DNA from 2 places in the Streptomyces sp. NPDC026246 genome. Region 1 is predicted to be linked to the other one. Evidence: riboswitches for the same ligand, from Rfam matches in the RefSeq annotation. Region 1 holds a riboswitch; the other holds the start of a gene.
What was found. A riboswitch is a leader RNA that binds a small molecule or an ion and turns the genes downstream of it on or off. The one in region 1 is predicted to bind glycine.

Region 1 (8,965 bases):
GATGGACAGGCCGGTCTCCTCGGTGAGGCGCAGCAGCTCGTCACCGGTGCGGAAGGGGTACTTCAGCACGGTGTCGTCGAGCTTGATGCGGTCCGCGCCGACGGCGTCCTCGTCGACGACGAACCCGCCGCCCACCGAGTAGTACGTCTTCGTCAGCAGCTCCGCGCCCGAGGCGTCGTACGCCCACAGGGTCATGCCGTTGGCGTGGTACGGCAGTGCCTTGCGGCGGTGCAGGACCATGTCGTCGTCGAAGGAGAAGGCGATCTCGTGCTCGCCGAGCAGGTTCAGCCGGCCGCCGGTCCTGATCGCCTCGACCCGCTCGTCGGCGGTCTCCACGTCCACCGTGCGCGGGGAGTCGCCCTCCAGACCGAGCAGGACCGCCTTGGGCGTGCCGTGGCCGTGGCCGGTGGCGCCGAGCGAGCCGTACAGCTCCGCGCGGACCGAGGTCACGGACTCGAGGAGCTCCTCGTTGCGCAGCCGCCGGACGAACAGGCCGGCCGCGCGCATCGGGCCGACGGTGTGCGAGCTGGACGGGCCGATGCCGATCGAGAACAGGTCGAAGACCGAGATGGCCACGGGGGAACTCCTGACTACGGGGGTGGTGCCAAGGGGGTGGGCGCCGCGCCCGCTGGTGGCCGGCGCGGCGCCCGAAAGGTTTCTTCGTTACTTGTTCAGACCCGGGTACAGCGGGTGCCGGTCGGCCAGGGCCTTCACCCGGGCCTTGAGGGCCTCCGCGTCGTACGACGGCTTCAGCGCCTCGGCGATGACGTCGGCGACCTCGGTGAACGCCTCGGCGTCGAAGCCGCGGGTGGCCAGGGCCGGGGTACCGATCCGCAGACCGGACGTCACCATCGGCGGACGCGGGTCGTTCGGGATCGCGTTGCGGTTGACGGTGATGCCGATCTCGTGGAGCCGGTCCTCGGCCTGCTGCCCGTCCAGCTCGGAGTCGCGCAGGTCGACCAGGACCAGGTGCACGTCCGTGCCGCCGGACAGGACGTCCACGCCCACGGCCCGGACGTCGTCCTTCACCAGACGCTCGGCCAGGATGCGGGCACCCTCCAGCGTACGGCGCTGGCGCTCCTTGAAGTCGTCCGAGGCGGCGACCTTGAAGGCGACGGCCTTGGCGGCGACCACGTGCTCCAGCGGGCCACCCTGCTGACCGGGGAAGACGGCGGAGTTGATCTTCTTGGCCAGCTCGGCCGTGGAGAGGATCACACCGCCGCGCGGGCCGCCGAGGGTCTTGTGCGTCGTGGTGGTGACCACGTGCGCGTGCGGCACCGGGTTGGGGTGCAGCCCGGCCGCGACAAGACCGGCGAAGTGGGCCATGTCGACCATCAGGTACGCGCCGACCTCGTCCGCGATCCGGCGGAACTCGGCGAAGTCCAGCTGCCGCGGGTACGCCGACCAGCCGGCCACGATCAGCTTCGGCCGGGACTCCTTGGCCAGCCGCTCGACCTCGGCCATGTCGACCCGGCCGTCGTCGCCCACGTGGTAGGCGACGACGTCGTAGAGCTTGCCGGAGAAGTTGATCTTCATGCCGTGGGTCAGGTGACCGCCGTGGGCGAGGTTCAGGCCCATGATGGTGTCGCCCGGCTTGAGCAGCGCGAACATCGCGGCCGCGTTGGCCTGGGCGCCGGAGTGCGGCTGCACGTTGGCGTGCTCGGCGCCGAACAGCTCCTTCACGCGGTCGATCGCGATCTGCTCGACCACGTCGACGTGCTCGCAGCCGCCGTAGTAGCGGCGGCCCGGGTAGCCCTCGGCGTACTTGTTGGTGAGGACCGAGCCCTGCGCCTCCATGACCGCGACCGGGGCGAAGTTCTCCGAGGCGATCATCTCGAGCGTGGACTGCTGACGGTGCAGCTCGGCGTCGACCGCGGCGGCCACGGCCGGGTCGAGCTCGTGCAGGGGGGTGTTCAGGACGGACATACGGCTACGACTCCTCAGCCGGCGGAGAACGCGGTGTACTCGTCGGCGGAGAGCAGGTCGCCCGGCTCGTCCGTGACGCGCACCTTGAACAGCCAGCCGCCCTCGAAGGGGGCCGAGTTCACCAGCGACGGGTCGTTCACGACGTCCTCGTTGACCTCGGTGACCTCACCGGAGACCGGCGAGTACAGGTCGGACACCGACTTGGTCGACTCCAGCTCGCCGCAGGTCTCGCCCGCGGACACCGTGTCACCGACCTCGGGGAGCTGGACGAAGACCACGTCGCCGAGCGCGTTGGCCGCGTGCTCCGTGATGCCGACCGTCGACACGCCGTCCTCGGCGGCCGACAGCCACTCGTGCTCCTTGCTGTAGCGCAGCTGCTGGGGGTTGCTCATGGCCTGAATTCTCCTGTACGCGCGGGAGTGCTGTGAAAAGGGGGACGGGAGACTGCTGGTGAACCGGGTGAGGTGGCCGGGCCGCACGGGCGGCCCACGGCCAGTGTCTACTTCTGCCGCTTGTAGAACGGCAGCGCCACGACCTCGTACGGCTCGTGACTGCCCCGGATGTCCACACCCACGCCGGACGTGCCGGGCGCGGCGTGCGCGGCGTCGACGTAGGCCATGGCGATCGGCTTGCCCAGGGTGGGGGAGGGGGCGCCGGAGGTGACCTCGCCGATCACCTCGCCGCCCGCGACGACGGCGTACCCGGCGCGGGGGACGCGGCGGCCCTCGGCGACCAGGCCGACGAGCACCCGCGGCGGGTTCTGCTCGGCCCGGGCGGCGGCCTCGCGCAGGGCCTCGCGGCCCACGAAGTCGCCCTCCTTCTCGAACTTCACCACGCGGCCGAGCCCGGCGTCGAAGGGCGTCAGGGAGGTGGTCAGCTCGTGCCCGTACAGCGGCATGCCCGCCTCCAGGCGCAGCGTGTCGCGGCAGGACAGGCCGCAGGGGACCAGACCGGCGCCCTCGCCGGCCTTGGTCAGCGCCTGCCACAGCTCGACGGCGTGCTCCGGCTTCACGAACAGTTCGAAGCCGTCCTCGCCCGTGTAGCCGGTGCGGGCGATCAGGGCGGGGACACCGGCGACGGTGCCCGGCAGGCCGGCGTAGTACTTCAGCCCGTCGAGGTCCGCGTCGGTCAGGGACTTCAGGATCCCGGGCGACTCCGGGCCCTGGACGGCGATCAGCGCGTAGGCGTCCCGGTCGTCGCGCACCTCGGCGTCGAAGCCGTCGGCGCGCTCGGTGAGCGCGTCCAGGACGAACTGGGCGTTGGAGGCGTTGGCGACGACCATGAACTCGGTCTCGCCCAGCCGGTAGACGATCAGGTCGTCGAGGATGCCGCCGTCGGCCCGGCAGATCATGGTGTAGCGGGCGCGGCCCGGCTTCACCCCGCCGATGTTGCCCACCAGGGCGAAGTCGAGAAGGGCGGCGGCCTGCGGGCCGGTGACGGTGATCTCGCCCATGTGGGAGAGGTCGAACAGCCCGGCCCTGGTGCGCACGGCGAGGTGCTCGTCGCGCTCGGAGCCGTAGCGCAGGGGCATGTCCCAGCCGGCGAAGTCGGTCATGGTCGCACCGAGGACACGATGCAGGGCATCGAGCGCGGTGTGACGGAGTTCTCCTGTACTGCTCACGGTCGGTCGTCTCCCAAGGCAATGACGGCGAGGTCGTTCCTCCCCATCTGTCATCGGAACCTGAGAGGTTCGCCATGACCGCGCTGGTCCATGGCTTGCACCTTGGGTGGAGCCGGCCTGCCGGGGCAGGGAGGGCCCGCTTTTCAGATGTGCCTCGCCCGCGCGGTAACGGTGCCTGAGAGATTCAAGGGAGGGACTTGCTCCTTCGGCGCCCCAGCGTCAGCGGTGCTGGGAACTCTCCCGCGCGGATTCAAACGGCCGGTATGCAGTTGGCGCGCACATCATTGCACGCATCCTTCCGGCGCGGCAGGGGGACCTTTCTCAGCAAGTGCGCTGTCCCGCGCGCCGGGCCCGGAGACCTGTGGCAGCCCTGTTGCAGGAACCGGACCGAAATGAGAGGCCTGCGGCATTACCTTCTCTTTACACTCGGCGGGGACGGTACCGGCGTACCTGGCCCCAGGGGAGGACGATCACGGTGAACAGGACCAGGGCGTACGCCGCGACCACGGGCATCGCGTTGCCCGGGCAGCCGGCCGCGCCGGCGAGGGCGGCCCGGCCCGCCCGCGGCCCGGTGCCGGCGCCCACCGTCCGCGACCTGCGCGAGCGCGCCGGACGCGGTCCGCGCACGCTGGTGTTCGGCTCCCGCGACGTCGTCGTGGTCACCGGGCTGCCCGGCAGCGGCAAGTCCACGCTGATGCGGCGCGCCGTCCCGGACCGGCGCGTCGACTCCCAGGACGTCCGCGACCGCTGGGAGCGCCGCGCGCCCCGCTTCCTGCCGTACGGGATCTACCGCCCGCTCGTCCGCCTCTCCCATTACGCCGGGCTGCGCCGCGCCCTGCGCACCGGCGGAGGACTCGTGGTGCACGACTGCGGCACCCAGGCATGGGTGCGCCGCTGGCTCGCCCGTGAGGCACGCCGCCGGGGCGGCGCCCTGCACCTGCTCCTCCTCGACGTCACGCCCGAGCAGGCCCTGGCCGGCCAGCGGGACCGGGGCCGCGGCGTCTCCCGTTACGCCTTCCGCCGCCACCGCGTGGCCATGGACCGCCTCCTGCGCGCGGTGCAGGACGGCCGCCTCCCGCGAGGCTGCGCCTCGGCCACCCTGACCGACCGCGCGGCAGCGGCGACCCTCCACCGGATCACCTTCACGACCTGACCCACAGACCCACTCCCTCCAGCAACGCGCCCTGCAGGGGCGCGGGGAACTGCGCGAACGACCACCGACAACCCGCACCCGCCCTCCAGGTACGCGCCCTGCAGGGGCGCGGGGAACTGCGCGAACAGCCACCGACAGCCCGCAGCCGACGGACGGCCGATGGGACGCGCCGGCCCCCCGGCACGCAGCCCCGGCACGGACCCCCGGCACGGAGCCCACCCCGGCCCCCACCCCACCCCAGCCGTTAGCCTTCTGACGGCACTGGCAGTGGCTTCAGGCAGGCGGTAGGCACATGGACGTTCCGGCGGAGTTCCCGTCCGGCTTCCCCGCGCACACGCAGACCCACCCGCACGGAGGATGGCCCGGCAACGAGCTGGAGGAGGTGCTCTCGGCCTCCCTGGGCGCCGGCCCCGCGGCCGGCGGCCGGATCGTCGAGGTGCTCGGACGGAGCTTCGTCTGGGTCCCGCTGCCCAACGGCGGCGGCCCGCACAGCGGCCCCCTCGACCTGCCGGCCGTCGAGATCGACGGCCAGGCGTACGTGCCGGTGTTCAGCTCGGAGGAGCAGTTCCGCCTGGCCGCCGGGGCCCACATGTCGTACACGATCGCCCCCGCCGTGGAGTTCGCCCGCGGACTGCCCCCGCACGCCGGCATCGTGATCAACCCCGGCGGCGTGGTCGGGATACCGCTGCCGCCCCCCGCCGTCGCCGAGCTGTGCCGGGCCGGGCGCACCCCGCTCGACGGGCCCGCGGGCGGCGGCCGCGTCCGCCTGTTCGAACCCGACTGGCAGGACGACCCGGTCGACTTCCTCGCCGCCGCCTCGGCCGAGTTCGAGGCCACCGGTGTCGTCGTCACCGCCCGCCGCTGCCTCGCCGCGATCGAGACCGCCGACCCCGTGATGTTCGTGGGCGTCGAACTCTCCCAGTGGGAAGGCGACGTGCGCGCCCTGCCCCTGGAGGCGCTCACCCGGGCCGTCACCGCCGTACCCACCCCCTGGCCGGTCAACCTGGTGCTCCTGGACGTCACGGAGGACCCCGTGGGCGCGTGGATGCGCGAGCGGGTCCGGCCCTTCTTCCAGCGGTAGGGCACCACCCCCAGGGGCGCGGGGAACTGCGCGAGCCCCCCCACGCCCCCGCGGCCGCGACACGACCCCGGCTCCGTACTCCCGCGCGGGCTTAAGCTAGGGCACCGTCGAGGCGTTGTACGAAGGGGCGGTAAAGGTGAGCGCGAGCGGCACGGCCGCGGCCGGACAGGTCGAGCACATGCTGCGCCAGGTCACGCCCGGGCGCTACGACGCCTACGAGGCACTCCTGCGCGCGCTCGCGACCCCGCACACCGGCCAGATCTGGATGCTCCTGTGGCACGGACAGGCCGGATCCCCGGACGCCCAGTACGGAAAGATGGAGGTCGACGGCCACGGCTACGCGCCCTGCGTCACCTCCGCGCAGGAGCTGTCGGCCAGCGGCTGGAACCGTTCCTACGAGGTGATCGACGGGCTCGACGTGGCCCGCGCCCTCTACCCCGACCACTACGGCCTCTGGCTCAACCCGCACGCCCCCGGCGGCGGCCTCGGCATCCCCTGGCTCGACCTGCGCCGCATCGCCACGGGCCTGGACCGCCAGCCGGCCGGGCCGCTGCGGCTGTCCGAACCGGCCATCGAGATCCCCCAGTTCTACGCCCTGCTCGCGCAGAACGCCCACCGCACCCCGGCCGTCCGCGCACTGCGCCGCGCCTGGGTGCAGCCCGCCCTCGGCGCGCCGTATCTCGCCATCGGGCTGGACGTGTACGACACCTCGCCGCCGGCCGTGGACGCCGTACGCGCGATGATGCAGCAGTCCCTCGGCGCCGTGCCCGACGGGCTGCCCGTCTCGACGGTCGCCATGTCGGACGAGCACGACCCGGTCGCCATGTGGCTGCGGGCCAAGGCGCGCCCCTTCTACGACCGCGAGGCGCACGCCACGGCCCCCGTCCAGGCCCCCGCGTCCGGCTACGGCTACCCTCCCGCGCAGGGCAGGTTCTGAGGCTCTCCCGGGCCTGCCGCCGACCCCCTTCAGAACATGAAGGAAGCTCACCTCTCCGCGCGTAGATGAGGAAAGTACGGACGGGTTCGTCCTAAAATCCCCCTGCTACGACGCGTCCGACCCCCGTTACCCGCTGTCCGGATAACGGAACCCCCCAGACAGCATCACGTTTACGCATCCATTCACCGCCAAGTCTGGCAACAGATCGCCAAAGCGTTGAAGACTCCCGGCAAGACACGGACCGGTCGGTCGCGTGTACGAGACAAACAAAACCGCTACAGCGGCAGCCAGGGGGTCGGCGATCGCCGGCCCGAGAGGGGTCAATCGCACCGTGACCGCACCGATCGAGACCACCGGGGCGGAAGCCGGAGCACAGCCCGAGGCCGTGCTCTCCGGGGTCAAGAAGAGCCAGATCGAGGGGCGTTCGCTCACCCAGATCGCCTGGATGCGCTTCAAGCGGGACAAGGTGGCGATGGCGGGAGGCGTCGTCGTCATCCTGCTCGTGCTGATGGCGATCCTCTCGAAGCCGATCCAGTGGGTCTTCGGCCTCGATCCCAACAAGTTCAACCAGGACCTCATCGACCCGGCGCTGCTGGCGCCCAAGGGCGGCTGGGGCGGCATGAGTTGGGACCATCCGCTGGGCGTGGACCCCCAGTACGGCCGCGACATGCTCGCGCGCATCATCGACGGCTCCTGGGTCTCCCTGCTCGTCGCCGGTGGCGCCACGCTGCTGTCCGTCTGCATCGGCACCGTGCTCGGTGTCGTCGCCGGGTACTACGGCGGCTGGATCGACAGCGTCATCAGCAGGCTGATGGACACCTTCCTGGCCTTCCCGCTGCTGCTGTTCGCGATCTCGATCTCCGCCTCGGTGCAGGACGGGTTCTTCGGTCTCGACGGCCTGTCCCTGCGCATCAGCGTGCTGATCTTCGTCATCGGCTTCTTCAGCTGGCCGTACATCGGCCGCATCGTGCGGGCCCAGACCATGACCCTGCGCAAGCGGGAGTTCATCGAGGCCTCCACGAGCCTCGGGGCGCGCGGCCCGTACATCCTGTTCCGCGAGCTGCTCCCGAACCTCGTCGCGCCGATCCTCGTCTACGCGACGCTGATCATCCCGACGAACATCCTGTTCGAGGCCGCGCTGAGCTTCCTCGGCGTCGGTATCGCTCCGCCGCAGGCCTCCTGGGGCGGCATGCTCAGCAACGCTGTGGATCTCTACACGGCTGATCCGCAGTACATGTTCGTGCCCGGACTGGCGATCTTCATCACCGTCCTGGCCTTCAACCTGCTGGGTGACGGGCTGCGTGACGCCCTCGACCCTCGCAGCAAGTGATCCATCGAATGAGGGGGCTTCCTCAGGTGAAGACGAGAAGGGTGACCGCCGGCGTTGCGTCGGTCCTGGCACTGTCGCTCGGTGCTGCCGCGTGCGGCGGCGGAGGCGACGACAACGACGGGGGAGGCAGCGGCAAGAAGGACGCCGCGCTGAACTCGATCGTCAACGCGTCCGACAAGAAGGGAGGGACGGTCGCGTACGAGCACTCGGACGTGCCGGACTCCCTCGACCCGGGCAACACGTACTACGGCTGGGTGCAGAACTTCTCGCGGCTCTACGGCAGGACGCTCACCACGTTCAAGCCGGCCGCGGGCAAGGAAGGCCTGGAGGTCGTGCCGGACCTCGCCGAGTCCCTCGGCAAGGCCAGCCCGGACGCCAAGACCTGGACGTACAAGCTGCGTGCGGGTGTGAAGTTCCAGGACGGCACCCCGGTGACGTCCAAGGACGTCAAGTACGCCATCGAGCGCTCCAACTTCGCGCCCGAGGCACTGTCGAACGGCCCGACGTACTTCAAGGCCTACCTCGAGGGCGGCGACAAGTACAAGGGTCCCTACAAGGACAAGTCCGCCGAGGGCATCAAGTCCATCGAGACGCCGGACGACCGGACGATCGTCTTCAAGCTGAAGCAGCCGTTCGCGGACTTCGATTACCTGGCGACCTTCTCCCAGACGGCCCCCGTGCCGCAGGCGAAGGACACCGGCGCGAAGTACGTCCAGGCCATCCAGTCCTCCGGCCCGTACCAGTTCCAGTCCTACGAGGAGGGCCGCGGCGCCACCCTCGTGCGGAACAAGCAGTGGGACGCGAAGACGGACCCGATCCGCAAGGCCCTGCCGGACAAGATCACGATCAAGTTCAAGGTCAACCCGGTCACGGTCGACAACAACCTGCTGTCCGACAAGATCACGGCTGACGCGGCC
Region 2 (8,965 bases), on a different contig from region 1:
GGACTCCTGGTTCGGCATCACGCTGCCCTTCACCACGGCGGGCGTCGTCCTGGCGGAGACCTTCGTGGCGATGCCGTTCCTCGTCATCAGCGTGGAGGGCACCCTGCGGGCCGCCGACCCCCGCTACGAGGAGGCCGCCGCCACCCTGGGCGCCTCCCGCTTCACCGCGTTCCGCCGGGTCACCCTGCCGCTGATCGCGCCGGGCATCGCAGCAGGGGCGGTCCTGGCCTGGGCCCGGGCCCTGGGGGAGTTCGGGGCGACCATCACCTTCGCGGGGAACTTCCCCGGCCGCACGCAGACCATGCCGCTGGCCGTCTACCTGGCCCTGCAGAACGACCCGGCGGCGGCGATCGCCCTCAGCCTGGTGCTGCTGGCGGTGTCCATCGCGGTGCTGGCGGCCCTGCGCGAGCGGTGGATGACGGCGTCGTGACCGACCGTATGCGCGGCCGGGCGCGCTCCCACCACGAGAGCGACCGCCACCTGCCCGACGACGACCCTTTCGACCTCTGGACGACGCACCCATGACCGACCCCGACGACGACACGCCCCGGCGCCCCCTCCCCCAGGGACTCGACGCCCGTCTCCTCGTCGACCGGGGTGCGTTCCGGCTGGACGTCACGCTGACCGCCGCCCCGGGCGACGTCGTGGCCCTGCTGGGCCCGAACGGCGCCGGCAAGACGACCGCCCTGCGCGCTCTGGCCGGCCTCGTCCCCCTCACCTCCGGGCATCTGCGCCTGGACGGCACGACGCTGGACGGCTCGCCGCCCGAGGCCCGGCCCGTGGGCGTGGTCTTCCAGGACTACCTGCTCTTCCCGCACCTGACCGCCCTGGACAACGTGGCCTTCGGCCCGCGCTGCCGGGGCGCCGGCAAGGCCGAGGCACGCGCCCGGGCCGCCGAGTGGCTCGACCGCATGGGCCTCGCGGACCATGCCGGGGTCAGGCCCCGCCGTCTCTCCGGGGGCCAGGCCCAGCGCGTGGCCCTGGCCCGGGCCCTGGCGACGGAGCCCCGCCTGCTGCTCCTGGACGAGCCCCTGGCCGCCCTCGACGCCCGGACCCGCCTGGAGGTGCGCGCCCAGCTGCGCCGGCACCTCGCCGCGTTCGAGGCCGTGGCCGTACTCGTCACCCACGATCCGCTGGACGCCATGGTGCTGGCCGATCGCCTGGTCGTCGTCGAGCACGGCGCGGTCGTCCAGGAGGGCACGCCCGCGGACATCGCCCGCCACCCCCGGACCGACTACATCGCGCGGCTCGTCGGCCTCAACCTCTACCGGGGCCGGGCCGAGGGCCACACCGTCCGGCTCGCCGCGGGCCCCGCCATCACCACCACCGAGGAGCTGTCCGGGCCGGTCTTCGTGGCGTTCCCGCCGGGCGCGGTCACGCTGCACCGCGAGCGTCCGGCCGGCTCCAGCGCCCGCAACCTGTGGCGCTGCGAGGTCGCCGGGCTGGAGACGCACGGCGACCAGATCCGCGCCGACCTCACCGGCGAACTCCCCCTCACCGCCGACCTGACCACGGTCGCGGCGGCCGAACTCGATCTGCGCCCCGGGGCGCCGGTGTGGGCGGCGGTCAAGGCGACGCAGACCCACGCCTACCCGGCGTGACACCCGGGCCCGCGGTCTCCTTCACCGGGTCGCTCTCGCGGAGCGGCCGACATGCCGGGAGGGGCCCCGCCTCCGCGGAGCCCCTCCCTGGAACGGTGCGACCGATCGGCCGGATCAGTCGTCGTACGCGTCCAGCGGCGGGCACGAGCAGACCAGGTTGCGGTCGCCGTAGGCCTGGTCGATGCGGCGGACCGGCGGCCAGTACTTGTCGGCGGCCGACACCCCGGCCGGGAAGACGGCCTCCTCGCGGCTGTAGGCGTGCTCCCACTCGCCGGCGAGGGCGTCGGCGGTGTGCGGGGCGCCGCGCAGCGGGTTGTCCTCCGCGGGCCACGCGCCGGAGCCGACCTTCTCGATCTCCGCGCGGATGGCGATCATCGCCTCGCAGAACCGGTCGAGCTCGGCCAGGTCCTCCGACTCGGTCGGCTCGATCATCAGCGTCCCGGCCACGGGGAACGACATCGTCGGCGCGTGGAAGCCGTAGTCGATCAACCGCTTGGCCACGTCGTCGACGCTCACGCCGGTCGCCTTGGTCAGCGGACGCAGGTCGATGATGCACTCGTGCGCCACGAGCCCGCCCGGGCCGGTGTAGAGCACCGGGTAGTGCGGCTCCAGCCGCTTGGCGATGTAGTTGGCGCTGAGCACGGCCACCTGCGTGGCCCGCTTCAGCCCCTCACCGCCCATGAGCCGGACGTAGGCCCACGAGATGGGCAGGATGCCGGCCGAGCCCCACGGGGCCGCCGAGATCGGTCCGACGCCCGTCTCGGGACCGGCCTCGGGCTGCAGCGGGTGGTTCGGCAGGTACGGCGCGAGGTGCTCGCGCACCGCCACCGGGCCGACGCCGGGACCACCGCCGCCGTGCGGGATGCAGAACGTCTTGTGCAGGTTCAGGTGCGAGACGTCACCGCCGAAGTGCCCGGGCTTGGCGAGGCCGACGAGCGCGTTGAGGTTGGCGCCGTCGACGTAGACCTGGCCGCCCGCCTCGTGCACCTGCGCGCAGATGTCGGCGACGTGCTCCTCGAACACCCCGTGGGTCGACGGGTAGGTGATCATCAGCACGGCCAGCTGGTCGCGGTACTGCTCGATCTTCGCCCGCAGGTCCTCGACGTCGATCTCGCCGTCCCCGGCGGTCTTCACGACGACGACCTTCATGCCGGCCATCACGGCGCTGGCCGCGTTGGTGCCGTGCGCGGACGACGGGATCAGGCAGATGGTGCGCTGCTCGTCGCCGTTGGCCCGGTGGTATCCGCGGACGGCCAGCAGACCGGCCAGCTCGCCCTGCGAACCGGCGTTGGGCTGCAGGGAGACCTTGTCGTAGCCGGTGACCTCGGCGAGACGGTCCTCGAGCTCGTGGATCAGGGTGAGGTACCCCGCGGCCTGCTCGGCGGGGGCGAAGGGGTGCAGCTGCCCGAACTCGGGCCAGGTGACCGGCTCCATCTCCGTGGTCGCGTTGAGCTTCATGGTGCACGAGCCCAGCGGGATCATGCCCCGGTCGAGCGCGTAGTCCCGGTCGGCCAGCTTGCGCAGGTAGCGCAGCATGGCCGTCTCGGAGCGGTGCTGGTGGAAGACGGGGTGGGTCAGGTAGTCGTCGGTGCGCAGCACGGCGGCCGGGAGGACCTCCTCGGCGGCGGCGTCCAGGGTCTCCACGCTGCCCTCGACGCCGAAGGCGGCCCACACGGCGCGCAGCTGGGCGCGGGTGGTGGTCTCGTCGCAGGCGATGGAGACGTGGTCGGCGTCGACGAGGCGCAGGTTCACCCCGTTGTCCCGGGCGGCGGCCACGACGTCGGCGGCCCGGCCCTCGACCCGCGCGGTCACGGTGTCGAAGTAGGAGCCGTGCACGACCTCGACCCCGCCGTTCGCCAGCCCGGCGGCGAGGACGGTGGCGTACCGGTGGGTGCGCTGGGCGATGCCCTTGAGGCCGTCGGGCCCGTGGTAGACGGCGTACATGCCGGCCATGACGGCGAGCAGCACCTGCGCGGTGCAGATGTTGCTGGTGGCCTTCTCCCGGCGGATGTGCTGCTCGCGGGTCTGCAGCGCCAGCCGGTAGGCCCTGTTCCCGTCGACGTCGACGGACACGCCGACGAGCCGGCCGGGCAGGCTGCGCGCCATCTTGTCCTGGACGGCCATGTAACCGGCGTGCGGACCGCCGAAGCCCATGGGGACGCCGAAGCGCTGCGTCGTGCCGACCGCGATGTCCGCACCGAGCTCACCGGGGGACTTCAGCAGCGTCAGCGCGAGCAGGTCGGCGGCGACGGTGACGAGGGCCCCGAGCCCGTGCGCCTGGTCGATGACCGGCTTGATGTCCCGCACGGCTCCGGAGGCGCCCGGGTACTGGATCAGTACGCCGTTGATCTCGCGCTCGGCGATCTCGGCGGGGATGCCGTCGGCGAGGTCGGCGACGACGACCTCGACACCGGTCGGCTCGGCGCGGGTCTGGATGACGGCGATGGTCTGCGGCAGCGCGTCCGCGTCGACCAGGAACAGGCCCTTCTTGTTCTTGCCCAGGCGCCGCGACAGCGCCATGGCCTCGGCGGCCGCGGTGCCCTCGTCGAGCAGCGAGGCGCCCGAGGTCGGCAGCCCGGTGAGGTCGGCGACCATGGTCTGGAAGTTCAGCAGCGCCTCGAGCCGGCCCTGCGAGATCTCCGGCTGGTACGGCGTGTAGGCCGTGTACCAGGACGGGTTCTCCATGACGTTGCGCAGCACGACCGGCGGCGTGTGGGTGCCGTGGTACCCCAGGCCGATCATCGAACCGAGGACCTGGTTGCGGTCGGCGAGGGAACGCAGCTCGGCGATCACCTCGGCCTCGCTGCGGGCGCCCGGCAGGTCCAGCGCCTCGGCGCTCTTGATCACGGCCGGGACCGCGGCGGCCGTCAGCTCGTCCAGCGAGCCGTAGCCGACGTGGGCCAGCATCTTGGCACGGGCCTCGTGGTCGGGCCCGATGTGGCGCTGCTCGAAGGGGACTGCCTCTTCGAGTTCGGAGAGCGGAATGCGGTGGGCGGTCATTGCGGAGGCCTCCTGGTCTGACGCGACCTGCGAGGGGCACCACGGCGCGGGTACCCGGACGGCCTCCCCCTCTGTCATCTCAACCTGAGAGCTTCACCGGATCGCCCGAAGACGTCCGGTTTTCACCGTCGGTGAGAGCGGAAGCCGTCGACACCCGCCCTGCTTTCCAGAGTGACCTCGTCCGTGCGGTACGTGTGCCTGAGAGATTCCGGGGAGGATTTGCTCCTTCGGCGCCTCCGATGGTGTCTGGAGGACTCTCCCGCACGGGGTCAGCAGCCGCTGTCAGCGTACCAGCGAGGTCAACGCACGAGCCTTCGAGTGGCCGCATCCCTGCTTGTACCGTTTTGTTAGGTCTACAGGTGACTTGCGACCATGTGGAGGGCCCGTGCGTACCGACATCGATCCGCGCAGTCTGATCGGCCGCAAGGCGTTCGACCGCAACGGCACCAGGATCGGCACCATCGACGAGGTGTACCTCGACGACGCCACGGGCGAGCCGGAGTGGGCGGCGATACGCACCGGTCTGTTCAGCAGGGACGCGTTCGTCCCGCTCGAGCCCAGCGAGCTGATCGAGGGCGCGCTGCACGTCCCCTTCGAACGCGCCCTCATCAAGGACGCCCCCGACTTCGGGGTGGGCCGCCACCTCTCCCCGGAGCAGGAACTCCAGCTCTACCACCACTACGGCCTGGACATCGCCGCCCCGCCCCCGCTCCCGGACCGCGACTTCGGCAGACTGGCGGGCACGGACGAGACGAAGGCCTGAGCACGTCCCGGTCCCGGCAGCACCCCGGGCGCCGATCCTCCTACGCCCGCACGGCCCCGGACGGCCGGTCCTGCGGCCCGGCAGCCGCACAGCCCTCCCCCGCGGCCGCGGCCTCGCGCTCCTCGCCGTCCCGCACCGTCGCGACACCTCCACCCTCAGGTCCGGATAACACCAGCGGCAGCGGATCCGCCGGCTCCAGCAGGGGGTCGTCGATGCGGAAGGTGCGCACCCGCCCCGGCCCCGAGGCGGGCGTCTCGAACCGTACGGTGACCCGCCCCAGGCCGCTGCCCTGCACCCACCCGTGCCCGAACTCGGCGTGCCGCACGTCGTGCCCGGCGGGCCAGCGCCGCTCGGCCAGTGACGGCGGCTGCTCCTCGGCCGGCACGGCGGCACGCTCCTCGGCCGGTCCTTCCGTCTCCGCCCGCTCCCCCGCCGCCTGCGCGAACAGGTCCTCCTGCGTGTAGTCGGCGAGACCGGTGACGCCCACCCCCAGCAGCCGCACTCCCCCCGTCGTGTCGACGGAGTCCAGCAGCCGGGCCGCCGCCTCCCGGATCACCGCGGGGTCGTCCGTGGGGCCGCGCAGCGTCTCGGAGCGGGTGAGGGTCGAGAAGTCGTAGCGCCGCACCTTCAGCACGATCGTCCGCCCCGAGAGCCCGGCTCCGCGCAGCCTGCGCACGCACCGGCCGGCGAGCCGCTGCACCTCCAGGCCCACCCGGGTCCGGTCGTGGATGTCCACGTCGTAGGTGTCCTCCACCGAGACCGACTTGGCCTCCCGCTCGGCGACCACGGGCCGGTCGTCCCGCGCGAGCGCCATGGCGTACAGGCCGTGCCCGTGGGCCTTGCCCAGCAGCCGGACCAGTTCGTCCTCGCCGGCCTCGACGATCTCCTCGACCGTCGTGATACCGGCCCGCCGCAGGTGGTCGCCCGTCGCCGGGCCCACCCCCGGCAGGGTCCGCACGGACATCGGCCCGAGCATCGCCCGCTCGGTCCCCGGCTCGATCACCACCAGACCGTCCGGCTTGGCCTGCTCGGAGCCGATCTTCGCGAGCATCTTGGAGGCGGCCAGCCCCACCGACCCGGTGAGGCCCGTGGCGGCGCGGATGTCGGCCCGCAGCTGCGCCCCGACCAGCCGCGCGGAGGGCTCGTCCCAGGCCTTTCCGCCGGCCTCCAGATCGACGAACGCCTCGTCCAGGCTCAGGGGCTCCACGAGCGGCGACAGGGCCCGCAGCAGCTCCATCACCCGCTCGCTGATGGAGCGGTAGAGCATGAAGCGCGGCACGAGATAGGCGGCATGGGGCGCCAGCCGCCGGGCCTGCCCCATGGGCATCGCCGAATGCACCCCGAAGACCCGGGCCTCGTACGAGGCGGTCGCCACGACACCCCGGGGTCCCAGCCCGCCCACGACCACGGCCTTCCCGCGCAGACTCGGCTTGGAGGCCTGCTCCACCGAGGCGAAGAAGGCATCCATGTCGAGATGCAGGATCGTGGGCGCGGTTCTCACATCTCCGATGCTGCCCTACCGCACTGACAACGCCCTGCCCGGGCGCCCCGGAGGCCCGGGGCCGCTCAGACCGCGCGGTTGCGCCGCCGGGCCAGCTCGTCCGCCGGGTTCGAGCCGATCAGCGTCTCCCCGGTGTCGACGCGCTCCCCGTGCAGCTGGGACAAGGCGCTCTCCACGTCCCGCCACACGACGCCCACGGCGATCCCGAAGACCCCCTGGCCCCCTTGCAGCAGGGCGTGGACCTCGTCGGGCGAGGTGCACTCGTAGACCGTGGCGCCGTCGCTCATCAGCGTCATCCGCTCCAGGTCGCTGAAACCGCGCTCCCTGAGGTGCTGCACCGCCGTGCGGATGTTCTGCAGCGAGACCCCGGTGTCGAGGAACCGCTTGACGATCTTCAGGACGACGACGTCCCGGAAGCTGTACAGCCGCTGTGTCCCGGACCCGTACGCGGGGCGCACACTCGGCTCCACGAGCCCCGTGCGCGCCCAGTAGTCCAGTTGCCGGTAGGTGATGCCGGCCGCCGCGCAGGCCGTGGGGCCGCGGTAACCGATCTGCTCGGACGCCATGGACGTCGTCCCTCCGCTGCTCGGCACCGCCACGGGTCGCTGCGCAGCGTGGTCGGCCGCACTGTCGGGCTGGGGACACGCCCCGCTCGCGCGGAGCCGTGAGCCGGGGGGAGGGTACGGACCGCTCGCCCTGAGACTGCGCTCGGGGCCGCCCCCGGCCGTACCGCCGCCGCTGCTTCTCACGCCGACCTCCGTCCTTGACCTGCCTTCCCGACGGTAGGCAGTCACCCGGGGTGCGTCAACGATCGCCACACTCGCCACGCCGAGTGATAATCACCCTGAGAGTGGTTTCCCGTGCCCCTCTGCGGGGAAAGGCTAGCCGAATGCCCTCGTGGCGCCCGGTATGACGCTCTCACACGCCGGTGGCACATGCGGGCATTTCGCTCGCTGAGCACAGCTGTGCGGGGCAGCCTCCGGACGCCTCACTGGTTGCTGCTGCCGAAGTCCTCCGGGGAGATCTGGTCGAGGAACTCGCGGAACTTCTCGACCTCGTCCTCCTGCTCGTCCGGGATCGCGATACCGGCGTCGTCGAGCACCGTGTCACTGCCGTAGATCGGCGTGCCGGTGCGCAGCGCGAGCGCTATGGCGTCGGAGGGGCGGGCACTCACCTCGACACCGCTGGCGAAGACCAGCTCCGCGTAGAAGACGCCCTCACGCAGGTCCGTGATGCGCACTTCCGTGAGCTCCTGGCCGACGGCCTCCAGCACGTCCTTGAACAGGTCGTGGGTCAGCGGTCGCGCCGGAGCCATGCCCTGCTGGGCGAAGGCGATCGCCGTCGCCTCCCCCGGTCCGATCCAGATGGGGAGGAAACGGTCGCCTCCCACTTCACGCAGCAGCACGATCGGTTGGTTGGAGGGCATTTCCACCCGGACACCTACGACATCGAGCTCGTTCACACAGCAACCCTAGGCCGTGCCCGGGATGTTTGGGTAGTCGGGCCGGGATCGGGGGTCCTGTCCCGGCCCCCGCCGTTCCCCCGTCAGGGCTGCCGCAGGCCGAGTGCCGCCCGCACCAGAGCGGCGTGCAGCTTCACCGTGAGCCCCGCCAGCTCCTTCGTCCGGGCCTGTGCGTGCGCCCTGGTCTGCGGGTTGCGGTGGCGCCTCAGCGGAGCCACCACCTGGTCCACGAGCCCCGCCTCACGGTCGGCGGCGGCCTTCATCGCCCGCAGGTGCCGGGGCTCGATCCCGAACCTTCCCAGCTCACCGACCAGCTCCGCGACCGTCACCGCCTCGGCGTCGAACGCCCCGTCCTCCAGTGGAGTGAGCAGCCCGTAGGACTCCCACTCCTTGAGCTCCTGCTCCTCGATGCCGGCGGCGGCGAGCAGCTCGGCACGCCCGATCCGGGCCGCCGTCGGCCCCTCGGGCGTCTCGGGCACCGCCTCCCCGTCCCGCTGACGGCCCACGACGGGCAGCTGGACGGCCTCACCCCGCTCCATGGCCTCCAGGTGCTCCCGGATGACCTTCAGGGGCAGGTAGTGGTCCCGCTGCATCCGCAGCACGTGCCCGAGGCGCTCCACGTCCCGGGCGCTGAACTT

Region 2: it holds a riboswitch for glycine, as region 1 does, so the genes downstream of both, gcvP (aminomethyl-transferring glycine dehydrogenase) here and gcvT (glycine cleavage system aminomethyltransferase GcvT) in region 1, are expected to answer to the same signal.

What each region holds. Positions count from the first base shown of each region.
Region 1 is NZ_JBVHPJ010000019.1:25,137-34,101, forward strand. Features, by position in the region: gene ACZ4M5_RS32350 (L-serine ammonia-lyase) at 1-576, opposite strand, end outside; gene glyA (serine hydroxymethyltransferase) at 664-1,926, opposite strand; gene gcvH (glycine cleavage system protein GcvH) at 1,941-2,318, opposite strand; gene gcvT (glycine cleavage system aminomethyltransferase GcvT) at 2,426-3,547, opposite strand; glycine riboswitch at 3,585-3,700, opposite strand; glycine riboswitch at 3,701-3,800, opposite strand; gene ACZ4M5_RS32370 (AAA family ATPase) at 4,023-4,700, shown strand; gene ACZ4M5_RS32375 (enhanced serine sensitivity protein SseB) at 4,993-5,781, shown strand; gene ACZ4M5_RS32380 (enhanced serine sensitivity protein SseB C-terminal domain-containing protein) at 5,918-6,718, shown strand; gene ACZ4M5_RS32385 (ABC transporter permease) at 7,050-8,048, shown strand; gene ACZ4M5_RS32390 (ABC transporter substrate-binding protein) at 8,057-8,965, shown strand, end outside.
Region 2 is NZ_JBVHPJ010000004.1:562,507-571,471, forward strand. Features, by position in the region: gene ACZ4M5_RS14550 (ABC transporter permease) at 1-430, shown strand, start outside; gene ACZ4M5_RS14555 (ABC transporter ATP-binding protein) at 522-1,601, shown strand; gene gcvP (aminomethyl-transferring glycine dehydrogenase) at 1,716-4,601, opposite strand; glycine riboswitch at 4,778-4,873, opposite strand; gene ACZ4M5_RS14565 (PRC-barrel domain-containing protein) at 4,987-5,364, shown strand; gene ACZ4M5_RS14570 (DNA polymerase IV) at 5,405-6,865, opposite strand; gene ACZ4M5_RS14575 (MerR family transcriptional regulator) at 6,931-7,614, opposite strand; gene ACZ4M5_RS14580 (bifunctional nuclease family protein) at 7,854-8,327, opposite strand; gene ftsR (transcriptional regulator FtsR) at 8,411-8,965, opposite strand, start outside.